DNA from 3 places in the Janthinobacterium sp. RA13 genome. Region 2 is predicted to be linked to each of the others. Evidence: predicted binding sites of a transcription regulator. Region 2 holds the regulator's gene; each other region holds the start of a gene.

Region 1 (10,415 bases), 5.9 Mb from region 2:
CCAGCACGTCCGTCTGCAAGCCGTCGGGAAGGATCAGCACACCCATGACCTCGTCGCGCCACAGCAGGTCCTGCGCGACGGGCAGGTCCGGCGTGACGGCGATCACTTGCAGCGAGGGATGGGCCATGGCAAAGCGCGTCAACTGGCGCGACATGGCGCTGCGGTCCTGGTCGACGACGGCCACGGGCACGCGCTGGACGATTTCCGTCGAGTATGGCAGCGGATAAAAGAAGGAATAGATGATGCCGCCGATAAACAGCAAGGTCAGCGCGCCCTTGTCCGTCAGCATGGCGCGCCATGTGGCGAGGAAGGATTGCCACATCATGTGCGCCCCCAGCTGGCCGGGGCATTTGCGCGGCGCGCCAGCAGGAACACACCCACGGCGCCGCAGCCGATGGCAAAGCCGGCCAGTATCAGCATTTCCTGCACGCCATAACGCCATGGCGCGCCAGCCAGCCAATATTTCGTTTGCAACTGCAGATAATGCGTGAGCGGCAAGGCTTGCGCCCAGGCGCGGGCTGGCGCCGGCATGGCCATCAAGGGAAAGGCCTGGCCCGCAAACGCGAAGGCCGGCGCCGTGATGAAGGCGGCGCCCGACAAGGCCAGGCGCAGGGATAATGTCGCGGCGATCAGCAAGGTGGCCAGGCCGCAATAGGCCAGCACCAGCAGCAGCATGCTCAGTAGTAACGCCGGCAAGCTGCCCGCCACGGCCCAGCCCCGCGCCAGGCTGAAGAACAGCAGGTACAGCAGCGCCAGCGCAAAATAAGCAAGCAAGGGAAACAGCAGCTTGGCGCCGATGGCGCCCAGCCAGCTGCCCTTCGCCGAGGCCAGCCATTGCGACACTGTGCCGTCGCGCAACTCGCGTCCGATGGAAGTGACGACAGCGACGACGATGAAAATCTGCAGCATGGCCGGCATCAGGGCCAGGGTCAAGAACGCTTCATAGCTGGTGTTTTCGTTGTATAAACTGTTCAAGGTCGTGCGTATCGGTTCGAACTGGGCGGCAGCCTGCACACCCGGCATGCCCTTTTTTGCGCGCGCCGACATCTCGATGCCGGCCGACAAGGTCGTGCTGACCGTGCGCACGTCGCGCAGCAAGGCGCCCGCGTGCGAGGAAAACTGCGCGTTGTACAGCCATTGCACGGTGGCTTGGCGTCCGCCCAGCAGTTTCCGCTCGAAATCGTTGGGGATCAGCAGGTAGCCAAACGCCGTGCGCTCGCGCAGGCGATGCAAGGCTTCATCGCTGGACGCCACTTTCGCCGCCACCTCGATGCCGGGCGACGCGTCGAGCCAGCGCGTGAGCTGGCGCGACAGGGTGGAGTTGTCGTTATCGATGACGACGATGGGCAAGTCGCGCGCGATGCCGGCCGAAAACACCAGCCACAACATGCCGCACAGCACGACTGGAATCCAGCTGAGCATGCCAAAGTCCCAGAAGTCGCCGCGCAAGCGCCGCCACTCGCGTGCCAGCGCCGCCGGCTGCTCTTTGTCAATCTCCCTCATCTCGTATCAGAGCGGTGGAAACACGACCGACATGCCCGGACGCAAGCCCTCGACCTTGATGGCGGGACGCAAGCGGATTTCAAACGTGCGCAAATCCGTGCCACCCGGACGGGCCGCGCGCCACGTGGCGAAGTCCGGCAGCACGGCGACCGAACTGACCTTGAAGCTCAGCTGCTGTTTCAGCGCCGGCACATTCGCCGTATGCGTGCTGCCCATGGCAAACGCGGCCATTTCATCTTCGCGCACCTGCAGCACGGCCCAGGCATCATCGAGGTTCACCAGGGTAATCACGGGAAAGCCCTGCGGCGCCAGTTCACCGGGCTGTATCTGGATCTTGCTGACCTGGCCCGCCACGGGCGCGGCGATCTTCGTTTCGGCCAGAGCGATCTGCGCTTCCGTCAGCACGGCCCCCACCTGGCGCGCCTGGGCGGCGGCGGCCGTCTTGTCTTCCGGACGAGCGCCCTTTTGCGCCATGTCATATTGCGCGCGGGCCGCCTGCGCCAGCTGGTCGGCGGCGCGCCATTGCGCTTGCGCCTCGTCGCGTTTCTGCTGGGCGATCACGCCTTGTTCGTACATATTGTTGACGCGGGTGTACGTGGTTTTGGCGATGGTGGCGCCCGTTTGCGCCCGCTCCCAGTTGGCTTTGGCGGCGGCGACTTCTTCCGGACGCGCTCCCGCTTGCGCCTTTTGCGCCACGGCCTCGGCCGCTTGCGTGGCGGCCGTCGCCTGCGCGATCTTCGCATCCACTTCCGGACTCGTCAACTGGAACAGCAGCTCACCTTTCGGCACCGTCTGGCCCAGCTTTACGTACAGCTCGCCTACCCGGCCCGGCACTTTCGACGAGACATTGACTTCCTGCGCATCCATCTGCCCCTGCAAAGGCAGGCGCTGCGGCTGGAACGCCTGGTACAGGCCCCAGCCGACGAAGGCCAGCACGATCACGGCGGCGACTATGGCCAAGGGTTTTTTGGAGGTACTCATTATTATTTGTCCACAGGTAATTGGATATCGGCCGCGGCGGCCAGGCTGCCCAGGCGCTGCGTCTCGCCCGTCGCTTCCAGCAATTGCGCCAGGCCCATCACATAGTTATAGGCAGTCTGCGCCCGCTGGGTCTCGACCTTGGCCAGGTTCAGGCGCGCGTCGACCACTTCCAGCGACGTCACTTGTCCTTGCTGGAAAGCCACCGTTTGCAAGCGGATATTTTCGCGCGCCAGCTCCACCGACGACGCCGTGGACAGGTACTGGATGCGGGCGTTTTCCAGCGCGCGCCAGTTCTTTTCGATCAGGGTGGGAATGTCGCGCTCGGCCTGGCGCGCCACCACTTCCACCCGCTCCTGGTCCAGCTTGGCGGCGGCGATCATCTTGCCCGTATTGATGCGGTGCACGAGCGGCACGGACACGACCAGGCCGATGGCCCAGTTCGAGCGCACGAGCTTTTCATTGCCGCGATTTAAGTTGTAGTTACCGATGGCAAAGACGGTGGGCGCGTATTCCTTGCCGTGCAGCTTCAAGGCTTGCTCGGCCTGTACGCGCTTGCTGTCGATCTTTTTCCAGTTCGCGTTTTCGCGCATGCCCGTGCTGATGAACGATTGCAAAGTACCGACCGGCAAGCTGTTGACGAACAGCGGCGTGCTGGGCAGCACTTGCGTGCTGACGGCAAGCAAGCGATCAAGCGCCACCTGGGCGATTTCCTCGTCGCTGCGGGCCTGCGCTTCGTCGCTGCGGGCGCTGTCGAGGGCCACATCGGCGCGCAGGCGTTCCGCGCGCGAAATCAGGCCGCCCTTTTCCAGCCTGGCAGCGTCACGCTGGTGCTGCGTCACGCCGGCCGTCACTTCGGCCCGCACGGCCACCACTCTTTTGGCCAGCAGCAACTGGAAGTAGCGCTGCGCCACCAGGGTGGCCAGCTGCTCTTCCGCTTCCGTACGCTCCGCTTGCGCGGCCAGAGTCAGGCTCGATGCGAGTCCCTTGACGGCGTCCAGGCGCCCGCCCGTGTAGATGGGCCACATGCCCAGCAAGCCGAACGACGTCAAATCCGTCACCACTTCGCGGTTCAGGGAATTGGGAATGTGCGGCGTGGGCAAGCCGGGAATCGCCGGCAGCGCGGATTCGATGCCGCCCACCACGCCGGCCAGGCCGCTCGTATCGATACTCAAATCCGTCGACAACCGGCCGCGAAACGCCGTCAAGTCCACGGAAGGACCATCGATATTCGACAAGGCCTCGGCCTTCAGTGTTTTTGCCCGCACGTCGAGCGCGGCGCCCTGCACGGCGCCCGAAGCCTTGGCCGCTTGCTGCAGCGCTTCGTTAAATGTCAGTGGATCCGCTTGGGCGGGCATGGCCGCGCCGAGCGCGCTCGCCAGCAATAATGATAAGTGTCCTTGCAATCTGCCCATGTAGCGTCCAGTCAATGAATGAGGGGAAAGCACGGGGTTGCCATGTTTATACTTTCACAATAGCAATTATATCCATGGATGTCCATTCCAGCCTGCACTATTGGTTACTGGAGTTGGCACATGAAAACGGGCGCCTCTTGCGGGGCGCCCATGTTAAGTGGAAAAGGAAGATGTGCATAAAAAAACATCAATCTCAGGCTGGACAGGAGAGTCTGGAATTAATGTAGATCAATAAAAGCGCAAATACAAAATAAATCTTGCGTGCTGCTCTGGACGGCATGCGCGCCCCTCGCCTACGCTGTTTTTTTATTTGAAAAACAAGAGGAACCCATGCGGACAGCGCGCTTGAATATTATTGGAATGGATCACGAAGGCTGCGCCGACAGGCTGACGGGCGCGCTCGAAGCCGTCACGGGCGTGGCCACCGTGTGCGTCTCGCTGGCGCGCCACGGCGCCACGGTGCAATTCGACGAACGGCTGGCCACGCAGGAGCGCCTGCTGGCCGCCGTCAATGACGCCGGCTTCATGGGCGAGGCCTCCAACGAAGAACAACTGCCGTCCTGCAGCGGCGCCTGCGGCCACTGCCGCCATTGAGTACCGTCACTGCGCGCCGCCATCTTCCCGCTCAGCCTTCCCGCGCGCCCCGGTCGCGCAGATGCGCCAGCACGCGGCGCGGTCCCAGCGCCTGCAGGTCGAACGGCGGCAACTCGATGGCGTCGAGCGTATTCTTGAACAGCAGACCCAGTTCCGTGTCCCCTTCCAGGCTCAGGCGGCGGCTGAAGAACAGGGTGTCGGGATCTTCCTGGCGCCGCGCCAGCAGCATCAGATCATGCACGCTGGCGGCGATGCACAGGTCCGGTACATCGACATAGCGCTCGGCCACGAACACCGTGCCCTGCCACTCGAAATCGAAGGCGATGCCCGCGTCCAGCAGCCGCAAACGCAGGCTGCGCCCTTCCAGGCTGCGCCGCACGTCGTCGGGCAATTGCGGCGCCAGCAGGCGGTTCAGGCCTTGTACGAACAGCCAGGAGGCGGGATACGGCGGCAGCTTGGACAGCAATTCGGCCAGCGGTTCGGGCAGACGGTACGACACGGCGGGCTTGCTCATGGGTGGCTTGGCCGGGACGGGCAATCTTTCCAGTTGATCTTGCATGGTGCTTCCTTTCAATGCGTTCAATGGGCGGCGTGCTGTTCCATGCCGGGCTGGCCGTGCCAGTAGCCGTCACAGGCGCCGGCCGGCTGGCAGGCCGCCAGCTGGGCCTGGGCGCCGATGCCGCTGACCTGGCCGCGGCGGGCGCGGTCGAAGATGGCGATCACCTGTTCCGTGTGCATGGCCTGCGGGCTGATGCGCGCCACCGCCACGCCCATGTCGCGCATGGCGTCGAGTTCGCGCACCAGGTTGTAGACGAGCGCCGACTGCGTCTGCGTGCCGTTCAACACGAGGAACGGCACTTCGTCGCGCGTACGCAGCAGCAGACCATCCGGCTCTTCCAGACAGCTGTAGCCGCAATCGTCCTTCGGCAGGTTGCGGTTGCGCGCCGTGAAGCAGCGCGCGGAAAACGCCAGCGGCATGCGGCCGTAGGCGAACACTTCCGTCTCCAGCCCTTCCGGTTTCTGGCGCTGCATCTCGGCCAGCGCCGTCTGCCCCATTTCCAGCGGCATCACCCAGCGCCGCGCGCCGAGGCGCGCCAGCAACTGCAGGCTGGGGCCATTGAACAGGTTCAGATGGGGGCCGGCGACGAAGGATGTGCCCTTTTCCATGCAGTGCACGGCGCCCATGTCGTTTGCCTCGACGCCGTAGCGGCCATTGCCCGTGATGCGGCGCAGGGTCGCCAGTTCCGCACCCGCCTCGATCAGCGCCTGCGTCGACAGCACCACTTCCTTGCCGGCGGCGGCCAGCATGTCAGCGATATCGAGCCAGTCGGCCAGGCGCACTTCATGCCGGCGCGAGCAGACGGTTTCGCCCAGATACACGATATCGACGGCCGTGCCGGCGATCTGCTGGTAAAACTCGAAGACGGTGGCGCGCGGCCAGTAGTACAGCAAGGGGCCCAAAGAAAGCTTCAGCATGTTCATCCTTTATTTCCAAGATCTATGGTAAGCGCCGAGGGTGTGCTGCTGGCCCTCGGCCAGCTTGTCCATGGCCGCCATCCAGCCCGGCTTGACGGCGTAGCGCGCATTGCCTTCGCGGCAGGCGTCGATCGCTTCGCGCCACACGCGCGTCACCTGCGCCACGTAGGCGGGGCTGCGCTGGCGTCCTTCGATTTTCACGGCGCGCACGCCCATGGCGATCAGCTGCGGCAGCAGCGCCAGCGTGTTCAGACTGGCCGGCTCCTCGATCGCGTAATACTCTTCGTCATTGACTTCGAAACGTCCCTTGCACAGGGTCGGATAGCTGGCGTTTTCGCCCGGTGCATAGCGGTCGATCAGCACGCCGTTCAGGCGCGATTCCAGGCCGTTCGGCGTTTCCAGCCAGCGCACGGATTTCGCCGGCGAGCACACGCCGTGCGTGTTCGGCGCCTCGCCCGTCGCATACGACGACAGCGCGCAGCGCCCTTCGACCATCACGCACAGGCTGCCGAAGCCGAAGACCTCGATCTCGACTTCCGTCTTGCTGATCAACTGTTCCACCTGCGCCATCGACAGCACGCGCGGCAGCACGGCGCGGGCGATGCCGAAGTGCTCGTGATAGAAATTGATGGCTTCGTAGTTGGTGGCCGAGCCCTGCACGGACAGGTGCAAACGCAGCTGCGGGTGGTGCTGGGCCGCATACGCCATCAGGCCCGGATCGGCCACGATCATGGCGTCGATGCCGGCCTGCGCGGCGCGGTCGATGGCGCTGCGCCACACGGCCCAGTTGTGCGGCTGCGGATAGGTATTCAGCGCCAGCAGCACCTTGCGTCCATATTGATGGGCGTAGCGCACGCCCTCGGCGATGGCCTTCTCGTCGAAATTGAGGCCGGCGAAATTGCGCGCATTGGTGGCGTCGCGAAAACCCAGGTAGACGGTGTCGGCGCCATTGTCGATGGCCGCTTTCAGGGCAGGCAGGCTGCCGGCGGGGCAGACCAGTTCCAGCGGTCCGGCCACGCGGGTGGCGGTGGTTGAATCAAGCATCATGATATTCACAGTCCTGTATCGGCTCAGGGTGCAGACTATAGCCCCGCCCATGCCGCCCAGTCCTTGACGCAGGTGAAGGAATGCATGCATGGCTGGCGCGCGTTCAACTTGCTTGACCTGGCTGTAAAATGCCCCACTTTTCACCCTCGTCGATTGACCGCCATGACCCGCAAACCGCTGCTGATTTTCCTGCTTACCTTGTTCCTCACCGCGCTGCAAGTGCAGTGGGCCGGCCCGGCCGATGGCTATGACGCAAACACCATCTCCGTGCTGTCGCCCGAAGTGCTGGGCGCGTATCCGGGCGTGCTGCTGCTGTTCCTGCTGGCCGTGTTCGCGCGCCGCCAACTGCCGCTGCTGCGCCAGGCCGCCATCTGCACGGGCCTGCTGGCCGTCTACTGGCTGCTGGCGAATTACGTGACGTTCGACGCACGCGTGGCCGGCTGGAGTACCTACTCGCCGCTGGAAATCTGGGCACACGTGCTGCCCGCCTCCGTCGCCAGCATCGCCGCCTGCGGCGTCGCATTCTTTTGCGCGAGCTGGCTGATCCTGCGCGAAACGCGCTGGAACAAAACCGGCTGAGGTGGTTTTTTCACCTGCATCAAGGATTCGTCACGCAACTGCACGCACCCTTTGACGCCACTATATTTAGTGATTAATCTCCATAAAAACACCGTATGTTGTGTTTATTGGAGGTTTCATGACGACAAATGCAGTTTCCCCCACACGCGGCCAGGTCGATGTCGCCGCGTCCATCAATGAATACCTGGACCGGCGCGACTGGCGTGTCAACGCCAACGCCAACCAGGGCTACTCGCTGGGCGGCCTGATACTCAATGTGTCGGGCAAGGTCATCGCCAACTACTGGCTGGACCAGGTGTATCCGCCGGAAGTGGGCGCGGCGCACCGCGAAGCGGCGCTGCACATCCACGACCTCGACATGCTGGCCGGCTATTGCGCCGGCTGGTCGCTGCGCACCCTGCTGCACGAAGGCTTGAATGGCGTGCCGGGCAAGATCGAGTCCGGCCCGCCGAAGCACATGTCGAGCGCCATCGGCCAGATCGTCAATTTCCTCGGCACCTTGCAAAACGAGTGGGCTGGCGCGCAGGCGTTCAGCTCCTTCGACACTTACATGGCGCCCTACATCCGCAAGGACAGCCTGCGCTACGAAGACGTGCGCCAGTACATGCAGGAGCTGATCTTCAACCTCAACGTGCCATCGCGCTGGGGCACGCAGACGCCGTTCACCAACCTCACGTTCGACTGGGTCTGCCCGGACGACCTGCGCGAGCAGATTCCCGTCATCGCCGGCCAGGAGATGGACTTCAGCTATGGCGAGCTGCAGGCCGAGATGGACATGATCAACCGCGCCTACATCGAGATCATGATGGCGGGCGACGCCAAGGGCCGGGTCTTCACCTTCCCCATCCCCACCTACAACATCACCGAGGATTTCGACTGGCATAGCGAAAACGCGGAACGCCTGTTCGAGATGACGGCCCGCTACGGCCTGCCCTACTTCCAGAACTTCATCAATTCGGAACTCAAGCCGAACATGATCCGCTCCATGTGCTGCCGCTTGCAGCTGGACTTGCGCGAACTGCTCAAAAGGGGCAATGGCCTGTTCGGTTCCGCCGAGCAGACCGGCTCCCTGGGCGTGGTGACCATCAACTGCGCGCGCCTGGGCCACCTGTGGCGCGGCGACGAGCCTGCGTTGCTGGCCGACCTGGACCGCCTGCTGGAACTGGGCAAGACCAGCCTGGAAATCAAGCGCCGCACCATCGAGGAACTGATGCAGCAAGGCCTGTTCCCGTACACGAAGCGCTACCTGGGCACCTTGCGCAATCACTTTTCCACCCTGGGCGTAAACGGCATCAACGAGATGATCCGCAATTTCAGCGGCGACGCTTACGACATCACGTCCGCCGAGGGCCATGCGCTGGCGATACGTCTGCTCGACCACGTGCGCGCCCGCATGGTGCAATTCCAGGAAGAGACGGGCCATATGTACAACCTGGAAGCGACGCCGGCCGAAGGCACGACCTACCGCTTCGCCCGCGAAGACCGCAAGCGCTATCCGGCCATCCTGCAGGCGGGAACAAGCGACAATCCGTATTACACGAATTCGTCGCAGCTGCCCGTCGGCCACACGGACGATCCGTTCGAGGCGCTGGAATTGCAGGATGCGCTGCAGCGCAAGTACACAGGCGGCACGGTGCTGCACCTGTACATGACGGAAGCGCTGTCGGATGCGAACGCCTGCCGCGAGCTGGTCAAACGCGCACTGAGCCGCTTTTCGCTGCCCTACATCACCGTCACGCCCACGTTTTCCATCTGCCCGCGCCACGGCTACCTGGCCGGCAAACATGAATTCTGTCCCACCTGCGACGCGGAACTGATCGCCCGCAAGCAATCCGATCTCGCTCACCCACTCAAGGAAACGCCATGAACGCACGTCCCGACTTCACTCCCGCCATCACCCTGCTCGACACCGAACGCCAGCGCTGCGAAATCTGGACGCGCGTGATGGGCTACCACCGCCCCGTCGCCTCGTTCAACATCGGCAAGCAGGGCGAATTCCACGAGCGCCAGTATTTTACGGAAGCGAGCGCCAAGGTTGGCCAGCCCGCCTGCCATGGCTGAGTTGAAAGTGGGCGGCCTGACGCCCTTTTCCGCCACCGACTACCCGGGCAAGCTGGCGGCGGTGGTGTTCGTGCAGGGCTGCCCCTGGCGTTGCGGCTATTGCCACAATCCGCATTTGCAGGCGCGCACGCCGGAAGGCGCCATGCCCTGGCAGGACGTCCTGACCTGGCTGCGCCGCCGCGTGGGCCTGGTCGACGCCGTCGTCTTCAGCGGCGGCGAAGCGTGCATGGACCCTGCGCTGGCGCGCGCCATGCAGGACGTCAGGGAGCTGGGGTTCGGCATCGGCCTGCACACGGCCTGCATCTATCCGCAGCGCCTGCAGGAAGTGCTGCCCCTGGTCGATTGGGTCGGCTTCGACATCAAGGCGCCGTTTGCCGATTATCGTCATGTGACCCGCGTGGCCGGCAGCGGCGACCCGGCGCGCGCCTGCCTGGACGCCATCCTCGCCAGCGGCGTGGCCTACGAGTGCCGCACCACCACCCACCCGGACCTGCTGCCGGACGAACAGTTGCTGGCCCTGGCCGCCACCCTGGCTGCCAAGGGCGTCGACAACTACGTGCTGCAGCAGTTCCGCGCCGAAGGCTGCACGGATGCGGCGCTGTCCGGCCGCCCCCTGCACGGCTATCCGGCGGCGCGCACCGTGGCGCAAATCGGCGCCATGTTTCCGCGATTTACATTCCGTAATCATGGCAATTGAGCCTGCAGCCACATACTTGCTGAAAATCCCACAAAATTCCCCGTTCTGCAACGCTGAAATGTCTT
Region 2 (10,415 bases):
TTCAGGTAGTTAGCGTAATAGACGATGCCGCCGGCGTCGGTGTCTTCATAGTAGACACGTACGTTCCAGGTAAAGACTGAAGGCATGTTCATTGCGCCAGTAGTGAGATTGAGCAACATTTTACGCGATTTTTCTTCTTGTGACTGTGGGCGCTTGCTGGAAAGCCATGCAAAAGCTGCATATAAGTTGCACCGCAGCATTGTAAATCCGGCGTGTGCAATGGCAAGCTTCGTAACATACGCTTACATGCCATGGCCAGGTTTAAGTCCAGCTTAAAAGCCGCAGCCATGCCCCGGGGCAGCTTGTGGCCGCACCCTGGCTGGGGTGGCGCGCGGCGATTATAGCCGCACGGTTGCATTCCTTGCTCAATTTGGGCACTTAACTTACAATTTGGCTTCCATTACGTCTCACGTGACTGGCGAAAAGTCGGGCGATCTCCATGAATGGTGATCGGCAAACCGGCGAAAGGTGGGCATCCACCGGGAAACGTGAGATTTTTCATCAGCCGTTCGCCTGGGTAGCCACTATGGAAAAGCACGAAGAGGCTGCCTGTCCAATGTTGTTATTCACTTAACGCCGGCTCCCCTCATTCGATCCAACCTGCCAGTACAAGCACCCTCATACTTGGAGTTTTTACATGTTTGCAAAAGATCACAACCTCGCCAACGTCGATCCTGAATTGTTCGCCGTCATTCAAAAAGAGAATACGCGCCAGCACGACCATATCGAACTGATCGCGTCGGAGAACTACACGTCGCCAGCCGTAATGGAAGCGCAAGGCTCGCAGCTGACGAACAAATACGCCGAAGGCTACCCAGGCAAGCGCTACTACGGTGGCTGCGAATATGTCGACGTGGCCGAGCAACTGGCCATCGACCGCGTGAAACAGTTGTTCGGCGCCGAATGCGCGAACGTGCAGCCGAACTCCGGCTCGCAGGCGAACCAGGGCGTGTTCTTCGCCATGTTGAAACCAGGCGACCTGATCATGGGTATGTCGCTGGCCGAAGGCGGTCACCTGACCCACGGCATGCCGCTGAACATGTCCGGCAAATGGTTTGACGTCGTCTCCTACGGCTTGACGGCGGAAGAAGACATCGATTACGAGGCGATGGAACGCCTGGCCCGCGAACGCAAGCCAAAACTGATCATCGCCGGCGCGTCGGCATTCTCGAAAAAGATCGACTTCGAACGCTTCGGCAAGATCGCCAAGGAAGTTGGCGCCTACTTCATGGTCGACATGGCCCACTACGCCGGCCTGATCGCCGCCGGCCTGTACCCGAACCCGGTGCCGTTCGCCGACTTCGTTACTTCGACCACGCACAAATCGTTGCGCGGCCCGCGCGGCGGCATCATCCTGATGAAGGCCGAACACGAAAAAGCCATCAACTCGGCCATCTTCCCTGGCATCCAGGGCGGCCCGCTGATGCACGTGATCGCCGGCAAAGCTGTCGCCTTCAAGGAAGCGCTGAGCCCTGAATTCGTCGAATACCAGAAGCAAGTGATCAAGAACGCCGACGTGCTGGCGAAAACCCTGATCAAGCGCGGCCTGCGCATTGTTTCCGGCGGCACCGAATCGCACGTCATGCTGGTCGACCTGCGCGCCAAGAACCTGACGGGCAAAGAAGCCGAAGCCATCCTCGGTTCCGCGCACATCACCTGCAACAAGAACGGCATCCCGAACGACCCGCAAAAACCATTCGTCACCTCGGGTATCCGCCTGGGCAGCCCGGCGATGACGACGCGCGGTTTCAAGGAAGCGCAAGCGGAAGAAGTGGGCAACCTGATCGCCGACGTGCTGGACAATCCGCATGACGCCGCCACCATCGAGCGCGTGAAAGCGGCCGTGAAAGTCCTGGCCGACGCGCACCCTGTGTACGCTGCATAATTATTTGTCCAGAATGTGTCATACGGAGTAAGATTCTGTATGACACATTCCTTCGTGCCCAAGGGCGCCCGGAGTGATTCGGGCGCCCTTTGTACAAGGGCGGCGATTTCCCGTAATTATTACTATAAAGTTGTAGCCAGCCCATGAAATGTCCATTTTGCCAGCACGGCGATACCCAGGTTCTCGATACGCGCGTATCGGAGGAAGGGGATGCCATTCGGCGCCGCCGCCGCTGCGGCAAATGCGACAAGCGTTTTACCACGTACGAGCGCATTGAACTTATCATGCCGGCCGTCGTCAAAAAGAATGGCAGCCGGACGGAGTTCGCTGCGGATAAGTTGCGCGGCAGTTTGATGCTGGCCTTGCGCAAGCGTCCCGTCGCGGCCGCCTCCGTGGATACGGCCATCGCATCCATCCAGGAAAAGCTGCTGACCAGTGGCTTGCGCGAAGTCGATTCCGGCTATATCGGCGAACTCGTCATGCAGGAATTGAAGCGCCTGGACAAGATCGCCTACATCCGCTTCGCCTCCGTCTACAAGAACTTCGAAGACCTGGCCGAGTTCCAGGATGCGATTGCCGAAGTGGGGCAGGCGCGCAAGCCCTGACCTTGGGCTTCTTGCTCGCCTTCTTGCTCACCACGCCCAGGTTCGCCTGGCAAGCGGCCTGATCAACACCAACGCTGTTCTTCTCACCTTATCGCCGTGCTGTTTGCGCTAGCGCAGACCCGGCTTTTTGCGCACGCCTATCTTGTAGCTGGGCCGCCTGTTCCTGCGACTCTGTCTGCGGAAGGGAGTAGCGCATGGGCAAGGGCGGTCGCACTATGTTTCCTGCGGGTGGCAGCAGCCTCGTCGAGGTGCTTGTGTCGCTGCTGCTGTTGGCGCTGGGCCTGCTCGGTGCCAGCATTTTGCAACTGAACTCCCTGCGCGCGCGCCATGAGTCGGCGCTGTTGTCGGCGGGCGTGCAACTGGCGGCCGGCATGGCCGAGCGCATGCGCGCAAACAGCGTGCTCATGCATGGACCGGATACGGGCAACCCCTACCTGAACGTGGCCTACACGGCGGCGGACGGCGCGGAAGCGGGCGGCGGCGCGCCCGACTGCCTCGGCACCACCGCCTGTAGCGCGGCCGAACTGGCGCAATTCGATATCGCCGAATGGCAGCAGCGGCTGCAAGCGGCCTTGCCCGGCGCGCGCCTGCGCATTTGCCGCGACACTGCCGCATGGGATGCCGCCGCCCAAGGCTTGCAATGGACGTGCAGCGGCGGCAAGGGCGCACCCATCGTCATCAAGCTGGGTTGGCGCGCCCGCCTGCCCGATGGCTCGCCCGCCGAGAATGCGGCAGGCGAGTCGCTGCCCAGGCTGGCATTCCAGCTGGGCGGAGGCGGCGCATGAACACTGTCCTGCACTGGCATCGTGGCATGAGCCTGGTCGAATTGCTGGTGTCCCTGTCGCTGGGCGCGCTGCTGATGCTGGCCGCCAGTAGCGTGCTGTTGGCGGCCAGCGGCAGTTATGGCGACCAGTCCGCCAGCGCGCGCCTCGACGACAACGGCCGCTATGCGCTCGACACCATCGCCCGCGCCGTGCGCCAGACGGCGTACGTGAACTGGGACAGCAGCGCCGCGCCCGTCGTCCATGCCGATTTTGACAGCGCCAACGTCGCCGGGCTCGACGCGCGCAGCCTGGGCAAGAACAGCGAAGGCATCAGTGGCGCTTTGCCCGGCGCCCTGCATGGCAGCGACGTGCTGGCCTTGCGCTATTACGGCGCCGGCAAGGAAGAGGGCGGCGACGGCTCCGTGCTCAATTGCGCGGGCTTTGGCGTGGGCGCCGCGCAAACGCAGGCGCAGCGGGGGTGGAGCATTTTCTATGTAGCGCAAGGCGCCGATGGCGAGGGCGAGCTGCGCTGCAAATACCGGGGCGCGAACGGCTGGGGCGCGGACGCCATCATCCGTGGCGTCGACGGCTTCCAGGTGCTGTATGGCCTCGACACGGATACGCCTCCCGACGGCGTGGCGAACCGCTATGTCAACGCCAGCGCACTCGACGCCGACGATGCGGCGCTGGTGCTGGAGGGGGCGGACGCGGCCGCGCGCCAGCGCGATTTTCACCGTCGCACGCACTGGAAGCGCGTGGCCAGCGTGCGCGTGGCGTTGTTGTTGCATGGCGAGGCGGGCCAGGCGGACAAGATGGCGGAACTGGGGCCGGCGCAGTTCGACCTGTTCGGCAAGGCGTATGCCGAGGCGCACGGCGCCGGCGACACGGGCGTGCGCATCGCGCGCGCGTCCCTGCCCGCCGCGACGCGCTCGCGGCTGCGGCAACTGGTGCAGACGAGCATCATGCTGCGCAACGGACCGGCCTAGGCGGGCGACGCGATGGCCGACGCGGGCGTCCGCCGTTGCCTACCTTGTTGCGCATCTTGTGCGCGCTGCGGTGGCGCCACGCTCGTATATGTGCTGTGCCTGCTGGTGATCATTTTGCTGCTGGGCATATCGGCGGCGCAGATGGCCTTGCAGGGCGAAAAGGCGGCACGCGGCGAGCGCGACCGGCAGATCGCGTTTCAGGCGGCGGAGGAAGCATTGATGGATGCGCAGAACGATATCGAAGGCTTGCCCGGTGCGCCCGGGCGCAGCAGCCTCTTCGCGCCAGGCAGCGCGGCCGGGTTCGCGGACGGCTGCGGCGAGGCAGGCGCGCTGGGCCTGTGTCTGCCAGCAGTCCCGGACGCTCCGGCGCTCTGGTTAAGTACGGACCTCGATGGCGCCGAAGCGGGTAGCCGCACGGTGCCGTATGGCCAGTTTACGGGCGCCGTCATGCAGACGGGGCAGGGCTTCCTGCCATCGCGCCGGCCCCGCTACCTGATTGAACTGCTGCCGTTTCATCCGCCCGGCGCGCAGGCCACGGCGGTCGCTGGTGGCCTGGTGGCGGAAAGCTATGTGTACCGCATCACGGCCATCGGTTTTGGCGCGCAGGAAAGCACGCAAGTCGTGCTGCAAAGTTATTACCGCAAGCAAGCGGCGGGAGCGGGGCCATGAGGGCTTTGTCGTTTGCCTGGCTATTGCTCGGCTGGTTTTTCCTCGTTTGCGGCGGCGCCTTTGCCGCAGCTGCCCCTCCTGTGGTGCTGACACGGGCCGACGCGGGCTTGTACGGCGCCAGGGTCCCGCCGAATCTGCTGCTCAACCTGTCCTTCACGCATGCGGCGGTCGCTGCCGCGCATGGCGGCGAGTATGCACCGCAGCGCGAGTACGCAGGGTACTTCCATGCGCGCATGTGCTACAGCTATCCTTACCGCAGCAAGGACGGCGCCATGCTGCCGGACTTGCGCGTAGCGACCGCTTACTTCTCCGTGCTGAAGCCGGCCGATGCGCTGCACGGCTGCGGCGGCGACAGTTTTAGCGGCAACTTTCTCAATTGGGCCAGCACCAGCATGCTCGACCTCGTCCGCTATGCGCTGACGGGCGGCGACCGCGTCATCGACGAGGTGCGCAAGACGGTGCTGCAGCGCGCCTACCTGCCCGATGCCGACAGCCCTATCGACTTCTTTGCCCACCCCGTCTTTTTCCCGCGCAAGGTTCTGCAGAAAGGCGTGGCGGCGGCGACACCGTTTGCGCTGCCGCAACTGGCCATCGTTTCCTGCCGTAACCGCCTGCTGTTCGGCGATGCCAGCTTGCCTCCGGGCGGCAATTGCGACGCGCCCGGCGTTGCTGCCACGCACGGCGTGTTCCTCGCGCGCGTGCGCGTCTGCGACGCGGAAGAAGGACCGCTGCGCGACGATTTATGCCTCGCGTACGGCAAGAACTACAAGCCGGTCGGCGCCGTGCAGCGCCATGGCGGCAGGGTGCGCGTGGGCGTGTTTGGCCATTTGAACGGCGTGAGCTCCGGCGCCGGCCCCGTGTATGGCGGCGTGCTGCGCGCGCCATTGGGCCACGTGGGCACGCAGCGCTGGACGGCGCCCGACTTTATGCCGCAAGACAATGCCGGTGCCGAATGGAATCCCGCCACCGGTGTGTATGCGTCCCAGAGCGCCGGCCCTGGCGGCGGGGTGACCGCTTACATCAATGGTCTGGGCCGCGGCAATGCCGGGCATCCCGGCGCGTACGCCAGCGCGGCGCCACTGGCCGAATTGCTGTACGAATCGCTGCGTTACCTGCAGGGGCGGCAAGCAAGCGCCGTCGTGCCACCCGCCACGGCCCCGCCTGCCATCAATGACGGCTTGCCGGTCGTGATTGCGTGGAGCGACCCGCAAACGGCCAGTTGCCAGCGCCATGTCGTCGTCAGTCTCGGCGATGCGGGCATGGCGGGCGACCGTTACGTGCCCGGCAATGTCCCGCACACTCCCGCATCAAGCGGCGACCGCGCCCGCGCCGCCGATGGCTTTGCGCCGCCGCCGTTCGATGCGATGGCCTGGACGCATGCGGTGGGCAGCCTGGAAAGCGGCGGCGCGCAGGGCAATCCCGCGCCACGGCCCGACCTGGCTGCACTGGAATGGCTGGCCGAAGGGGCGGGCGGCGCCAGCTACCATGCGGCAGGCCTGGCCTACTGGTCGCATGTGCGGGCCCTGCGTCCCGGCAAGAACGACGGCGTTGCCAAGGTCGAGCATTACGCGGGCGACTTGCGCCAGGGCGACCCGGCGGGCGAATCTGCCGCCACTCCCGTCACCACACCCTTGCTGCTGGCGGCCAAATATGGCGGTTTTCTCGATGCGAACGGCGACGCCAACCCATTCAAGAGCGCAACTGGCAGCGCGTTCGATGAATGGAGCCTGGATGGCCGCTGGCCCGCCCATTATTTGCCCGGCAGCGATCCGGTCGCCCTGATCGCGGGACTGCGCGCGGCCTTTGCTGCCGCCGACAAGGCTACCTTGCCGGCGACGCTCGCCGGGCCGGCCCTGATGGCGCTGGCCAGCGGGACGGAAGAGGCATACTGGTTCCAGACGCAGCTGCGCCTGGCCGATGGCGGCATGACCTTGTCGCGCACCGCGTTTGCCGTGGGGGCCGATGGGGCACTGCTTCCCGGCAAGCCATCGTGGACCGCTGGCGGACAAGAGAAGCCCGTGCCGGATGGCACGCCCGCGTCCTTGCGTCCCGTCTATACGCCCGACGCCAAGGGCGCCCTGATGCCGCTGGCCTGGAAGCGGCTCGATGCGGAACAGCGCGGCGCATTCGATGGCGGTGATGGTCAAGGGGATGTACGCCTGGCGTACCTGCTGGGCCAGCGCACGCACGAGGTGGGCCAGCCGGGCGGTTTTCTGCGGCGCAGGTCAGGCAGCCTGGGGGCGGCAGCCTACGGCAATTTGCTGTACGTGGGCGCGCCCGGACTGGGCATGCCGGGCGCCGGCTATGGCTTGCACCGCCAGGCGCTGCTGCAGCGGCGCAAAATGCTCTACCTTGGCGCCAACGACGGTTTGCTGCATGCCTTCGATGCGCGCACGGGCAGCGAATTGTTTGCCTATCTGCCGCAGGCGTTGCTGCACCTTGCTCCAGCCGCTGCGAGCACTCACTACAGCCCCGGCCCGCTGCTCGACGGCGCGGCAGCCACGGCGGAAGTGCTCGCGCTGGGGCGCTGGAAGACGGTGCTGGTGTCGGGCATGGGCGGCGGGGCGCAGGGCGTGTTTGCGCTCGACATCACCGATCCGGCCCGCTTCGCGCAAGACGGGGCACTGTGGGAGTTTACGGACCGCGACGACAGGCTGATGGGCAACGTGCGCGCGCCGCCCGCGTTTGCCCGCATCAACATGGGCGGCAAGGAGGGGGCGCCGGCCTACCGCGACTTTGCCATCGTCGCCAGCGGCTACAACAACCATGTCAACGACGGCAAGGACACGACGGCGCCCGCCGCGGCGGCCGCCATCTTCCTGCTGGCGCTGGACAAGGCGCCCGGCACGCCATGGACGTTGGGAAGTAATTACTTCCGCCTCAAGGTGCCTGTGGCCAGCGGTGGCGGTGGTGATAGCGGCCATGATACGGATACGGGCGCCGATGCCGCCCCCCACGCGCTGGGCCCGCCCGCCGTGGTGCCCGGCAGCGATGGCGCGCTGGCTTATCTGTATGTGGGCGATTTGCAGGGCAATATCTGGCGCCTCGACATGGCTGGAGGGCCGCCGTGGAAGGACGGACAGGGACGCAAACTGGTCTTTGTTGCGCGCGATACCCAGGGCCGGCGCCAGCCCGTGACGCAGCCGGTGAGCGTGGCGTACGCGCCCGGTGGCGGCTATCTGCTGCTGTTCGGCACGGGCAAGCTGGTCGAAGCGGCCGATACCTGGCCCGCCGCCTTCCTGTCGCAGTCGTTTTACGCCGTTCACGACGATGTGCGGGCAAGTTCGCCCACGCGCAGCCGGGCCGACCTGGAACAGCGCAGCCTGGGTGCGGCGGCCGGTGGCGTGCGCGTCGACGGCGCCGAGCTGCGCTATACGGGCAGCGACGCCATGCGCGGCTGGTACCTCGATTTTATGGACACCGCGCAGACGGGCGAACGCAGCATCAGCAGTCCCGTATTGGCCGCCGGCAAGGTGCTGTTCAACACCGTCCTGCCGGGGCGCGACCCTTGCGCCAGGCCGGCCACGCGCCTGTACGTGCTCGACGTGCTGAGCGGCTTTGCCGCCGATGGCGCCGGTGTCGTGCAGGCGGGCGAGCAGACGGGACGCTTGTTCGATGGCCTGGCGCGCGCGCCGCCGCTGGCGCTGGAGCTGAACAGCACGGTGGGTGCCGCGACGGCCACCGGGCGGGCCGAGGGGCGCAAGGAACTGGCCGTGCTGCAGCCTGGCTTGCCCGGCGCGGCCAGCGTTGCGGGGCTCAAGGTCGTCAGCGCGCCGCTGCCGGCCCGGCGCCTGAGCTGGCGCGAAGTGGCGAACTGGCGCGAATTGCACGAGGCGGCCAAGAAAAAATAGGCCCAGGCAAGGCACGCGCATCGTACCGGCTGGCGCTTTTTGGGAAAGAGGGAGATCGCATGGGGACGCTGGCAAGGCGGAATGGGTTCGCTGCAAACGGTGGAACTCCTGCTGCCAACCCGCAGGGCTTCAGCCTGATCGAGCTGCTGTCCGCGCTGGCGATCATGAGCCTGCTGCTGGCGCTGGCTGTGCCCGCTTATCATGGTCACGTCGTGCGTGCCAAACGGGTGCAGGGGCAGGCGGCCCTGCTGCGCCTGATGCAGCAGCAGGAGCGCTATTACTCGCAAAATAACCGCTATCTGGCCTTTTCCTCGGCGTCGCCGGCGCAGCAGTCGCAGCAATTCCCATGGTGGTCGGGCGAAGGGGGCGCGGCTGGCAGCGCGTATGAAATCGAGGCGCTGGCCTGTCCCGGCCTGACGATCGGGCAATGCGTACTGTTGCGCGCCATGCCGGGCACGTCCAAGGTTGATGCGCAGTTCCAGGATGCCGATTGCGGTGTCCTGTCGTTCAGCAGCACGGGCCAGCGCGGCAGCAGCGGCCCCGCCAGCCATTGCTGGCCCTAGGCCATGGCCATGTGCAAGCGGCTACCGAGGAGCAGGCACAAATTCGGGCGCACCCTCGGCCGCACCCTCGGGCACACCATGCTCGAATTGCTGGCCGTGCTGGCGATTGCCGCGCTGCTGGCGGCCGCTGCCATGCCCAGCTTGCAGCACCTGCTGGCGCGCCAGCAGGTGCGCGCGGCGGCGACCGACTTGTTCTCGGCCATCGAACTGACGCGGGCGCAGGCGATGGCGCGCGGGCAGCGCGTGCTGCTGATGCCGGCCGGGTCCGGTGGCACGGACTGGCGCACGGGCTGGCTGATCTTCGTTGACCGCAATGCCAACCTCGTGTTCGATGGCGATGACGAATTGCTGTTCCGCCAGGGACCGCTGTCGGAGGGGATCACGGCCCAGTTTGTGTTTTCGTCGGCCACGGCGCCGTTTTATATCGCCTACAATGGCGCAGGACGCAGTTGCAGCGCGACCAATAGCCTGGCGGCGCGCTGGGGTACCTTGTCCCTGGCTTTGGGAAAGCAGGTGCGGCATATTAAAATCAATATGCTGGGCAGGGTGCGCGTGTGCGATCCGCAGCAGCAGGCGGCCAATTGCAGCGGCGTGGCCGACAGTTCGTAGCACGACTTATCAATTACTCACCTTCAAGCAAAGAAGCCCGTGGAAATACTCAACGATATCGATGGCATGCGCCTGGCGCTGGAATGGGCGGCGCGCGGTTTGTACACGACCTCGCCCAATCCCCGCATCGGCTGCGTCATCGTCAAGGATGGCCAGGTGATCGGCGCCGGCGTGACGCAGGCGGCCGGGCAGGATCATGCCGAGGTGCAAGCGCTGGCCAATGCGGCGGCGCGCGGCAACGACGTGCGCGGCGCCACCGCCTATGTCACCCTGGAGCCGTGCAACCATCACGGCCGCACGCCGCCATGCTCCGATGCGCTCGTGCGCGCGGGACTGGGCCGCGTCGTGGCCGCCATGACGGATCCGAACCCGCTGGTGGCGGGACAGGGGCTGGCCAAGCTGCAGGCGGCCGGCATCGCCGTCACCACGGATGTGCTGGCCGACGAGGCCTATGAAATGAATATCGGCTTCTTTTCGCGCATG
Region 3 (10,415 bases), 2.7 Mb from region 2:
TTTTTCTATGGCTAAGCATAGTACGCAGTTCAAGCTGGATGTGGTTCAGCAATGCATGCGGGGTGAGGCAGGAGTCCAAACAATCGCCCGGCAACATGGTCTGGATCATGCCATGGTTCGGCAATGGCTTCATTTATTTAACCTGCACGGACAGGCTGGCTTAAGCAAAAAGTTTAGCCACTGCCCGGCCGAGCGACGGTTGCAGGTGCTCGAGCACATGTGGGCCAACCAGCTCTCCTATCGTCAGACCGCGGCGGTATTCAATATCCGTAGTCCCTCTTGCATCCCTGCCTGGGAGCGCTGCTATCATAGCGGTGGTATTGTAGTGGTTTAATGTACCCGGACACCAATTTAGGCGAGAATGCTCGCCATGGAGAGGTGTTTGATGAGCAAGCAAAGACGTACATTTTCCCCTGAGTTCAAGCAGCAGGCAGCATGCTTGGTATTGGATCAGGGATACAGCCACGTGGAGGCCAGCCGGTCGATTGGCGTCGGAGAATCGCTAATGCGCCGCTGGGTTCAGGAGCTTCAATTGGAGCGACAAGGCGTCACGCCACAGGGCAAGGCGATCACGCCGGATCAGCAGCGAATACAGGAACTAGAGGCGCGCATTGAACGTCTTGAGCGGGAGAAATCCATTTTAAAAAAGGCTACCGCGCTCTTGATGTCGGAAGGGATAGAACGTACCAGGTAATCGATCAGATTTGTGGTGACGAATCAATCGAGTTGATTTGCGCGGTGTTCGATGTCGCGCGGTCATGCCTGTATGCACATCGGGAGCGCGTGCGACACATTGATGTTGAGCGCATGGCATTACGTAGCCGCGTGCACGAACTGTTCGTTGAGAGCCGAAGTTCAGCGGGGAGCCGTAGTATCATGGACATGATGCGCGAGGAAGGCACGGCCATTGGCCGCTTCAAAGTTAGTCGCCTGATGGAGGAGTTGGGGCTGGTCTGCAAGCAACCTGGCAAGCACGCCTACAAGCAGGCCACGGTGGAGCGTGTCGACATTCCGAATCATCTCAACCGAGAGTTCACGGTGGAGGCGCCAAATCAGGTCTGGTGCGGCGATATCACCTATGTTTGGGCGCAGGGGCGATGGTATTACTTGGCTGTGGTGTTGGATCTGTTCGCTCGCCGAGCCGTGGGCTGGGCATTCTCACTACGGCCCGACGCCGACCTTGTTGTGCAAGCGCTGGAAATGGCCTACGAGCAGCGTGGTCGACCGCAGGGACTGCTGTTCCATTCGGATCAGGGCAGTCAGTACGCCAGCCGAAAATTCCGTCAGCGCTTGTGGCGCTACCGGATACGGCAGAGTATGAGCCGTCGGGGAAATTGTTGGGATAACTCACCTATGGAACGACTGTTCCGTAGCTTCAAAACGGAATGGCTGCCGTCAACAGGTTACATGACGGCACAAGAAGCACAACGGGACATCAGCCATTACCTGATGCACCGGTATAACTGGATACGGCCGCATCAGTTCAACCAGGGACTGGCACCGGCCGTCGTCGAAGAAAAACTTAACATAGTGTCCGGGATGGGTTGACCACTACACCAGAAAATGCTGCGCGATAAGGGTGTGGAGCAAAGCATGTCCCGTAAGGGAAACTGCCTCGACAACGCAGCCATGGAAAGCTTCTTTGCCGTGCTCAAGACGGAGTTCTTCTACCTGAACAAGTTCAGCAGTGTCGATGAATTGCAGCGTGGCATCAAACAGTACATCCACTACTATAATCACGAGCGTATCAAGCTCAAATTAAAAGGGCTGAGTCCTGTGCAATACAGAACTCAGCCCTTGTCCACCTAGTAAATAAACTAAACCGTCCAACTATTTGGGGTCAGTTCAGATGGCGCGGAGGTTTTTTTATGGAAGGGTGGCCTTAGCGGGCGTTAAAACCCATCCAGCCCTTCTCCGTCTGGCGGAAGCTCAGCGTGTAGATGCGGGTCAGCTCATCGCCTTTCTTCAGCTGGCGGTTGATGATGGCGCCGTAATTGTCTTGCACGATCTGGTCAGACCACTGCAGCAGGTTCTCGAAACGCTCGGCCGTCATCGCCGCCTGGCGGGCCAGCAGGGGCGCGGGGATCGCTTTCTTTTCCTGCTGCTGTACCCAGAATTCGCGGAAAACCTTGTTTTCGCCGCCCATGCTGCGCGCCATCAGGCCCAGGCCCATGGTCATGCCCACGGAGCCATCCGTCTTCGCCTCCGCCTCGAGCTTGTTGGCCACGTCGGCCAGCAATTCCAGGTAGCCCACCTTGGCGCGCAGGACGGCCGAGCCCTTGATTTCGTACTGTTCGTTTTCTTTCCAGCCATTCAGCTTTTCCAGTTTCGCGATGTCGAAGTATTCCTTGTACAGGTCATAGCTCTGGATGGACGTACGGAAGTATTCCTCGTACGTGGATTGGGAAGGCGCGTCTTTCATGCAGCCGCTTAATAGAGTGCAGGCGGCCAGCAGGAGGCAGGTCCAGGACAATTTTCGAAAAGACATGGCGAGAGGACGTGGCGTAAGGGTGGATAAATATTGCTATGTGGACATAATTATAGGACTGGCTCATCGGGATGGCAACGTGGCTGCGGCGCGGCGACCGTGCGCCGCAGGAAAGATTGCCGAAATCTTGAGGGTGCGCCACCCCGTCATGCCTCAGGCGCGATATCATGGCAGGCTTGCGGCATTGGATGGCGGCGTCGTGCCTGTCACCCGGGCTGTCGCCTGAATCGCGCTTGCCGGCTATGGTGTAAACTTAAACTATGCAGATCTATTTCTTTTTCATCGCCGCCCTGTTGTACGCGGCGTGCGCGGTGCTTCCTTCGTCCCGTGCCCGGCTCATTGCCGGCCTGACCGGCGTCGCCTGGCTGGCGCACGCCGCCACCCTGTGGTTCGACCTGATGGCGCCGGGCACCTTGCGCTTCGGTTTTTCCGCCATGCTGTCGGCCGCGCTGTGGGTGTCGGTGGGCGCCTACTGGATAGAGAACCGCAATTTCAGTCTGGACGGACTGCGCCGCATGGTCATGCCCAGCGCCGTCCTCGCCATCGGCCTGGCCTGGGCCTTTCCTGGCAGCCAGGTCAACATGGAAGGCAAGTCGGCCGTCTTCGGCTGGCATATTGCCGTCGCCGTGCTCGCCTACAGCACCCTGACGATTGCCGCCTTTCACGCCGTGCTGATGGCGCTGCAGGAATCGCGCTTGCATACGCGCAGCGAAAGCCGCGGCTTCATCGGCACGGCGCTGGACCAGCTGCCGGCCCTGCTGACGATGGAAAAGCTGCTGTTCCGCATGATCGGCCTGGGTTTTATTTTGCTCAGCCTGACCGTGCTGTCGGGCATCGTATTTTCTGAACAACTGTTTGGCAAGGCCCTGAACTGGGATCACAAATCCGTGTTTACCATGCTGTCGTGGCTGCTGTTTGCCTCGCTGCTGGCAGGCCGGCGCTTTCGCGGCTGGCGCGGCAAGACGGCCCTGAGCTTTACCCTGGCCGGTTTCGCCACCTTGTTGCTGGCCTATGTCGGCAGCCGTTTTGTACTGGAAGTGGTTTTACACCGAGGATTCGCATGACACGTGTTTTATTCTGGCTGGCGCTGGTGTTCCTGGTGCTGTTTGCTATCCGCAGCAAGATCCGTGGCATGCAGCAGCGGGCCCGCGCGCAGCAGCAACAGCAGCCCAATCCGTATGCGTCGCCCGCGCGGCCGCAGGAATTGCCGGATGCCGAGCTGATGCTGTGCTGCGCCCATTGCGGCGTGTATTACCCGGCCTCGGAAAACGTGCAGGCCAAGGGCCACGACTACTGCAGCCACGCGCACGCCACGGTGTAAGGGCCGGTCGGCAGGGTCGCGCGCGTTGCTCAGCCGTATCGTAACGTCGTCCGGCATCCGTCCGGCGTAGCATCTGCATGAGGCGGTTCGTCGCCGCCATTGCGGAAAGGCGCGCTCCCCATGTCAAGTCCAAGCCCCCGTCCCAGTCCCAGCCAGCTTCCTGTCGCCGGCATGCCGCCGGCGCCTCAACTGAGCGGCAACTCGCTGCCCATGCAGGCGCTGCGCGCGCAGATCGGCCGCATCGCCCGCTGCGGCGCGCCGGTGGCCATCCGTGGCGAATCGGGCACGGGCAAGGAACTGGCGGCGCGCGCCATTCATGCGCAGGGCACGCGTGCCAGCTTCCCGTTTATCGCCGTCAACTGCGGCGCCATTCCCGAAGCGCTGATGGAAGCGGAATTCTTCGGCTGCCGCCCGGGCGCCTATACGGGCGCGCTGCACGAGCGCCAGGGTTTGTTCCAGGCGGCCCACGGCGGCAGCCTGCTGCTTGACGAAGTCGACGACCTGCCGCTGGCCATGCAGGTCAAGCTGCTGCGCGTGCTGCAGGAGCGCCGCGTGCGCAAGCTGGGCGGCAGCAGCGATGAGGCCATCGACGTGCGCATCCTGTGCGCCAGCCAGCATGGCCTGGCGCGCGGCGTGGCCGCCGGCACGTTTCGCCAGGATCTGTTTTACCGTCTGCATGTGATCGAGCTGGCGCTGCCGCCGCTGCGCGAGCGGCGCGGCGATCTGCAGGTATTATGTGAGGTGATCCTCGCGCGCCTGTCGCCACGCCGGACAGTGAGCCTGGCGCCGCCGGTGCTGGCGGCCTTGGCCGCGTATGCGTTTCCCGGCAATGTGCGCGAACTGGAAAACGTGCTGGAGCGGGCACTGGCCTTTGCCGACGGCGGCGTGATCGCGCTTGACGGACTGGCCTTGCCGTCCGTTGCTGGCAGCATGCCCTTGCAGGCGGCGCCGGCACTGCCGGCCTTGCCGGAACGGCAACTGTGCCTGCCCGGCATGGCGGCGCATGGCGTGGCCCCCGTCCTGCCGCTGGACGTGTATTTGCGCCAGGCCGAGCGCGACATGATCATGCTGGCGCTGGTGCAGGCGCGCTACCACCGCGCACGGGCGGCGCGCCAGCTGGGCCTGAGCGTGCGCCAGTTGCGTTACCGCATGCAGAAATTGACGATACAGGAAAGCCTACTTGATGCGCGCATGGACGATAGATGAAGACGGCTGGTGCGACGGCGCGCTGCGCTACGACTCGCCGCACCACGACGCGCGCCCGGACGGGGTGCAAGTCGACTTGCTGGTGATCCATAACATCAGCTTGCCGGGCGGCCACTTCGGCGGGCCGCATGTGTCGGACTTGTTTACGGGCCGGGTAGATTATAATGCCGATCCTTCTTTCGCCGACCTGCGTGGCTTGCAGGTGTCGGCGCACTTTTTTGTGCGGCGCGATGGTGCGCTGCTGCAATATGTTTCTGCTGATCAACGTGCCTGGCATGCGGGCGCGTCCACCTTCGAAGGACGCCCGCAGTGCAATGGCTATTCCATCGGTATCGAAATGGAAGGCGCGGACGATGTACCCTTCCAGCGGCGGCAATACCATGTGCTGGCGGCGTTGACGGCGGCGCTGGTGGCGCGCTACGGCTTGTCGCAGGTGCGCGGCCACGAGCATATCGCGCCGGGAAGGAAGACGGATCCGGGGCCATTTTTCGACTGGTCTTTTTACCAAGAGTGCTGGTTGGAAACCTTGCGCGGGCAGCCTGCGTTAGCGCTTACTTCGCGGGGATTGGGCTTTCCATCCATACCCTGAAAAGTCAACCGAAATCGTATATGAAAATACAAAAAATTACGCCGACGGATGCCGGAAAACTATTGCATCGCCCTTCGATGGGCACTACAATTAGTGCAGAAGTTGGACGTAAAGACTATATGTAGTGCCATCACAGACGTTTTCAGAATTATTGTCAAAGCTACCCGGATTGCTGATAAAGCACTGGAACTGGCGGTTCACCACCCTTGATCGTGTTTCGCGCCAGCCGGGCAGTGCGGTGTGGCGAGATGGATTCTGACACTGTTTTATGCATTATTAATTTACTATTTAGCAACAAATACCTGAAGAAACCCTGACCATCGGGCGTTCTATTCAACAACACACGCGGCAGCAAAACTGCAGGCTGACTTTAGCTGACAACGGGAGCTTCAATGCAATCACCACAAGATATTTCCATCCATCCAACGCCAGTATCGCCAGCGCCAGGCGCGGCCAACAGCGTGGCGAGCACGGGCGCGGCATTGGGCGACTATCGCATCATCCGCCGCAACGGCGCGGTGGTGGCATTTGAGCCTTCGAAGATCGCCATCGCCATGACCAAGGCGTTTTTGGCCGTTAACGGCGGCCAGGGCGCAGCCTCGGCACGCATCCGCGAACTGGTGGAACAGCTGACCGACGGCGTCGTCGCCGCGCTGGTGCGCCGCCATCCGGGCGGCGGCACCTTCCATATCGAAGACGTGCAAGACCAGGTGGAACTGTCGCTGATGCGTTCGGGCGAGCACGACGTGGCGCGTGCCTACGTGCTGTACCGCGCCAAGCACATGGAAGAGCGCCGCCTGCAGAAGGAAGCGCTGGGCGCTTCCGCGCAAGTGACCGCGCCCCAGCTGAACGTCACCGACAACGGCGTGCGCCGCCTGCTGGACATGCAGGAAGTACGCGACCTGATCAACGCCGCCTGCGCCGGCCTGGAAAAGCACGTCGATGCCGACGCCATCCTGGCTGAAACGGTGAAAAACCTGTACGACGGCGTGCCTGTCGAAGAGCTGCACAAGTCGGCCATCCTGGCGGCGCGCGCGCTGATGGAAAAAGACCCGGCCTACAGCCAGGTCACGGCCCGCATCCTGCTGCACACGGTGCGCAAGGAAGTGTTCGGCAAGGAAGTGCCGCAAGCGGCCGCTGCCGCCGAATACCTGACATATTTCCCGCAATACATCGCCAAGGGTATCGCCGCCGAGCTGCTGAACCCGGTACTTGCCAGTTTCGACCTGGAGCGCCTGGCCAAAGCCATCGTCGCCGACCGCGACTTGCAGTTCGGCTACATCGGCCTGCAAACCCTGTACGACCGCTACTTCCTGCACATCCAGGACGTGCGCATCGAAATGCCGCAAGCGTTCTACATGCGCGTGGCCATGGGCCTGGCGCTGAACGAAGCGGACCGCGAAGCGCGCGCCATCGAGTTCTACAGCCTGCTGTCCTCGTTCGACTTCATGAGCTCGACCCCGACCCTGTTCAACTCGGGCACCCTGCGCTCGCAGCTGTCGTCGTGCTACCTGAGCACCGTCTCGGATGACCTGGAAGGCATCTACGACGCCATCAAGGACAACGCATTGCTGGCCAAGTTCGCCGGCGGCCTGGGCAACGACTGGACGCCAGTGCGCGCCCTGGGCGCCCACATCAAGGGCACCAACGGCAAGTCGCAAGGCGTGGTGCCGTTCCTGAAAGTGGTCAATGACACGGCCGTGGCAGTCAACCAGGGCGGCAAGCGCAAGGGCGCCGTCTGCGCCTACCTGGAAACCTGGCACATGGACATCGAGGAATTCCTCGACCTGCGCAAGAACACGGGCGACGACCGCCGCCGCACGCACGACATGAACACGGCGAACTGGATTCCCGACATGTTCATGAAGCGCGTCATGGAAAAAGGCGACTGGACCCTGTTCTCGCCATCGGACACGCCAGACCTGCACGACAAGGTCGGCAAGGCCTTTGAGCAGGCTTACCTGGGCTACGAAGCCAAGGCCGCCGCCGGCGAAATCCGCGTCTTCAAGAAGATCGCCGCGCTGGACCTGTGGCGCAAGATGCTGTCGATGCTGTTTGAAACGGGCCACCCATGGATCACGTTCAAGGATCCTTGCAACATCCGCAGCCCGCAGTCGCACGTCGGCGTCGTCCACAGCTCGAACCTGTGCACGGAAATCACGCTGAACACGGGCCCTGACGAAATCGCCGTCTGCAACCTCGGTTCCGTCAACATGCCGGCGCACATGAAGGAAGGCAAGCTCGATCACGTCAAGCTGGCCAAGACCGTGCGCACCGCCATGCGCATGCTCGACAACGTCATCGACATCAATTACTACGCCGTCGAGAAGGCGCGCAATTCGAACATGCGCCACCGTCCGGTCGGCATGGGCGTGATGGGCTTCCAGGACTGCCTGCACATGATGCGCATCCCGTTCGCCTCGGACGCCGCCGTGTCGTTCGCCGACACCTCGATGGAAGCCGTCTGCTACTACGCCTACCTGGCGTCGACGGAACTGGCCGAAGAGCGTGGCCGCTATGAATCGTATGCCGGTTCGCTGTGGGACCGCGGCATCCTGCCGCAGGACTCGGTCAAACTGCTGGCCGAAGAGCGCGGCGGCTACCTGGAAGTCGATTCCTCGTCGGCCATGGACTGGACCCCGGTGCGCGAACGCATCGCCAAGTTCGGCATGCGCAACTCGAACTGCGTGGCGATCGCCCCGACGGCGACGATTTCGAACATCATCGGCGTGTCGGCCTGTATCGAGCCGACGTTCCAGAACCTGTACGTGAAATCGAACCTGTCGGGCGAATTCACCGAGATCAACGGCTACCTGGTGCGCGACCTGAAGGCGCGCGACCTGTGGGATGAAGTCATGATCTCCGACCTGAAGTACTTCGACGGCTCGCTGGTGAAGATCGACCGCATCCCGCAAGACCTGCGCGACATCTACGCTACCGCCTTCGAAGTGTCGCCAAGCTGGCTGGTGGAAGCGGCTTCGCGTCGCCAGAAGTGGATCGACCAGGCCCAGTCGCTGAACATCTACATGGCTGGCGCCTCGGGCAAGAAACTCGACGAGACCTACAAGCTGGCATGGCTGCGTGGCCTGAAAACCACCTACTACCTGCGTACCATCGCCGCTACCCACATGGAGAAATCGACCTCCAAGACGGGCGCCCTGAACGCCGTGGCAGTCGATGGCGGCATGTCGGCCAGCGCCCAAAGTGCACAAACCAGCGCCCAGGCAGCCGTCGTGGCGGCAGCAGCGGTGGCCGTGGCGCCAGTGGCGGCAGCGGCAGCGGACGACGCTGATGGCGAAGCCTGCTACCTGCGTCCGGGTGATGACGGCTTTGAAGAATGCGAAGCCTGCCAGTAAGATTTTAGTTGTCAGCCCAGTACTTCTGGGCTGATTCAATGTTGTCAATGTCCGTATTGTCCGATTCAACGGGCCTGTTGCGGATCGCCGGCTCGCCGGCATGGAAAGGAAGAAGAATATGTCGTTGTCATGGGATGATGAAACCACGTCTGCAGCTGTGCCGCGTCCGGCGCAGCAAGCGCCACTGGGTAATACCGAATTGAACCTGCCGGCAGGTGCCGAGCCGTCCGAAGCGAACGCCGAGCAAGTGGCGCGCCGCGTGAATGCCGACGACAAGCGCATCATCAACGGCAAGACGGACGTCAACCAGCTGGTGCCGTTCAAGTACAAATGGGCGTGGGACAAATACCTGGCCGGTTGCGCCAACCACTGGATGCCGCAGGAAGTGAACATGCAGCGCGATATCGAGCTGTGGAAAAACCCGAACGGCCTGACGGACGACGAGCGCCGCCTGGTCAAGCGCAACCTGGGCTTCTTCGTGACGGCCGACTCGCTGGCCGCCAACAACATCGTGCTGGGCACCTACCGCCACATCACGGCGCCGGAATGCCGCCAGTACCTGCTGCGCCAGGCGTTCGAGGAAGCGATCCACACGCACGCCTATCAGTACATCGTCGAATCGCTGGGCCTGGACGAAGGCGAGATATTCAACGCCTACAACGAAGTCAAGTCGATCCGCGACAAGGATGAATTCCTGATCCCGTTCATCAACACGCTGACCGACCCGGCGTTCGTCACCGGCACGGTGGAAAACGACCAGAAGCTGTTGAAATCCCTGATCGTGTTTGCCTGTCTGATGGAAGGCCTGTTCTTCTACGTCGGCTTCACGCAGATCCTGGCGCTGGGCCGCCAGAACAAGATGATGGGCGCGGCCGAGCAGTACCAGTACATCCTGCGCGACGAATCGATGCACTGCAACTTCGGCATCGACTTGATCAACACGATCAAGATGGAAAACCCGCAGCTGTGGACGGCCGAATTCCGCGAAGAGATTAAAGTGTTGTTCATGCAGGCCGTGGAACTGGAATACGCATACGCGGAAGACACCATGCCGCGCGGCGTGCTGGGTCTGAATGCGCCGATGTTCAAGGGCTATTTGCGCTTCATCGCCAACCGCCGCGCGCAGCAGATCGGCATCGAGCCGCTGTTCGCCCAGGAAGAAAATCCATTCCCGTGGATGAGCGAAATGATCGACATGAAGAAGGAACGTAACTTCTTCGAGACGCGCGTGACCGAGTACCAAACGGGTGGTGCGCTGAACTGGGAGTAATCCTTTTTCAGTCAACGACAAGAAGCGCCGTCATCGTGACGGCGCTTTTTTTTTGCGTGCATGGCGGCAGAAAAATGCGTCCATCATCGGGTCATGCGGCGACGCTTGCGCCACGATTTTCGGCTGCCGCGAATGGCCGTATCACGAACCCAAAAAATCATTTCCGGAGACGCTGGCGGCGGCAT

The links. Region 2 encodes NrdR, which represses ribonucleotide reductase genes. Its sites were predicted from a motif close to CACNANATNTNGTG; they were not measured.
Region 1: the regulator NrdR is predicted to act here: its motif matches at 7,651-7,664, upstream of FG13_RS00785 (ribonucleoside triphosphate reductase).
Region 3: the regulator NrdR is predicted to act here: its motif matches at 5,718-5,731, upstream of FG13_RS15090 (ribonucleoside-diphosphate reductase subunit alpha).

The regions. Positions count from the first base shown of each region.
Region 1 is NZ_JQNP01000001.1:182,688-193,102, reverse strand. Features, by position in the region: gene FG13_RS00830 (ABC transporter permease) at 1-325, opposite strand, end outside; gene FG13_RS00825 (ABC transporter permease) at 322-1,503, opposite strand; gene FG13_RS00820 (HlyD family secretion protein) at 1,510-2,484, opposite strand; gene FG13_RS00815 (TolC family protein) at 2,487-3,839, opposite strand; gene FG13_RS00810 (heavy-metal-associated domain-containing protein) at 4,242-4,490, shown strand; gene ubiT (ubiquinone anaerobic biosynthesis accessory factor UbiT) at 4,522-5,049, opposite strand; gene ubiV (ubiquinone anaerobic biosynthesis protein UbiV) at 5,070-5,966, opposite strand; gene ubiU (ubiquinone anaerobic biosynthesis protein UbiU) at 5,976-7,013, opposite strand; gene FG13_RS00790 (hypothetical protein) at 7,176-7,592, shown strand; gene FG13_RS00785 (ribonucleoside triphosphate reductase) at 7,711-9,459, shown strand; gene nrdD (anaerobic ribonucleoside-triphosphate reductase) at 9,456-9,653, shown strand; gene FG13_RS00775 (anaerobic ribonucleoside-triphosphate reductase activating protein) at 9,646-10,350, shown strand.
Region 2 is NZ_JQNP01000001.1:6,085,996-6,096,410, forward strand. Features, by position in the region: gene ybgC (tol-pal system-associated acyl-CoA thioesterase) at 1-86, opposite strand, end outside; ZMP/ZTP riboswitch at 402-526, shown strand; gene glyA (serine hydroxymethyltransferase) at 638-1,885, shown strand; gene nrdR (transcriptional regulator NrdR) at 2,029-2,490, shown strand; gene pilV (type IV pilus modification protein PilV) at 2,706-3,275, shown strand; gene FG13_RS27055 (PilW family protein) at 3,272-4,240, shown strand; gene FG13_RS27060 (pilus assembly PilX family protein) at 4,253-4,909, shown strand; gene FG13_RS27065 (pilus assembly protein) at 4,906-8,760, shown strand; gene FG13_RS27070 (type IV pilin protein) at 8,820-9,323, shown strand; gene FG13_RS27075 (GspH/FimT family protein) at 9,402-9,932, shown strand; gene ribD (bifunctional diaminohydroxyphosphoribosylaminopyrimidine deaminase/5-amino-6-(5-phosphoribosylamino)uracil reductase RibD) at 9,972-10,415, shown strand, end outside.
Region 3 is NZ_JQNP01000001.1:3,392,674-3,403,088, reverse strand. Features, by position in the region: gene FG13_RS30940 (hypothetical protein) at 1-164, shown strand, start outside; gene FG13_RS31260 (helix-turn-helix domain-containing protein) at 56-334, shown strand; one part of gene FG13_RS15130 (IS3 family transposase) at 386-641, shown strand; one part of gene FG13_RS15130 (IS3 family transposase) at 641-1,548, shown strand; partial or broken gene FG13_RS15125 (transposase) at 1,567-1,809, shown strand; gene FG13_RS15120 (hypothetical protein) at 1,883-2,422, opposite strand; gene FG13_RS15110 (cytochrome C assembly family protein) at 2,749-3,552, shown strand; gene FG13_RS15105 (PP0621 family protein) at 3,549-3,809, shown strand; gene FG13_RS15100 (sigma 54-interacting transcriptional regulator) at 3,930-5,015, shown strand; gene ampD (1,6-anhydro-N-acetylmuramyl-L-alanine amidase AmpD) at 4,993-5,604, shown strand; gene FG13_RS15090 (ribonucleoside-diphosphate reductase subunit alpha) at 5,997-8,960, shown strand; gene FG13_RS15085 (ribonucleotide-diphosphate reductase subunit beta) at 9,079-10,230, shown strand.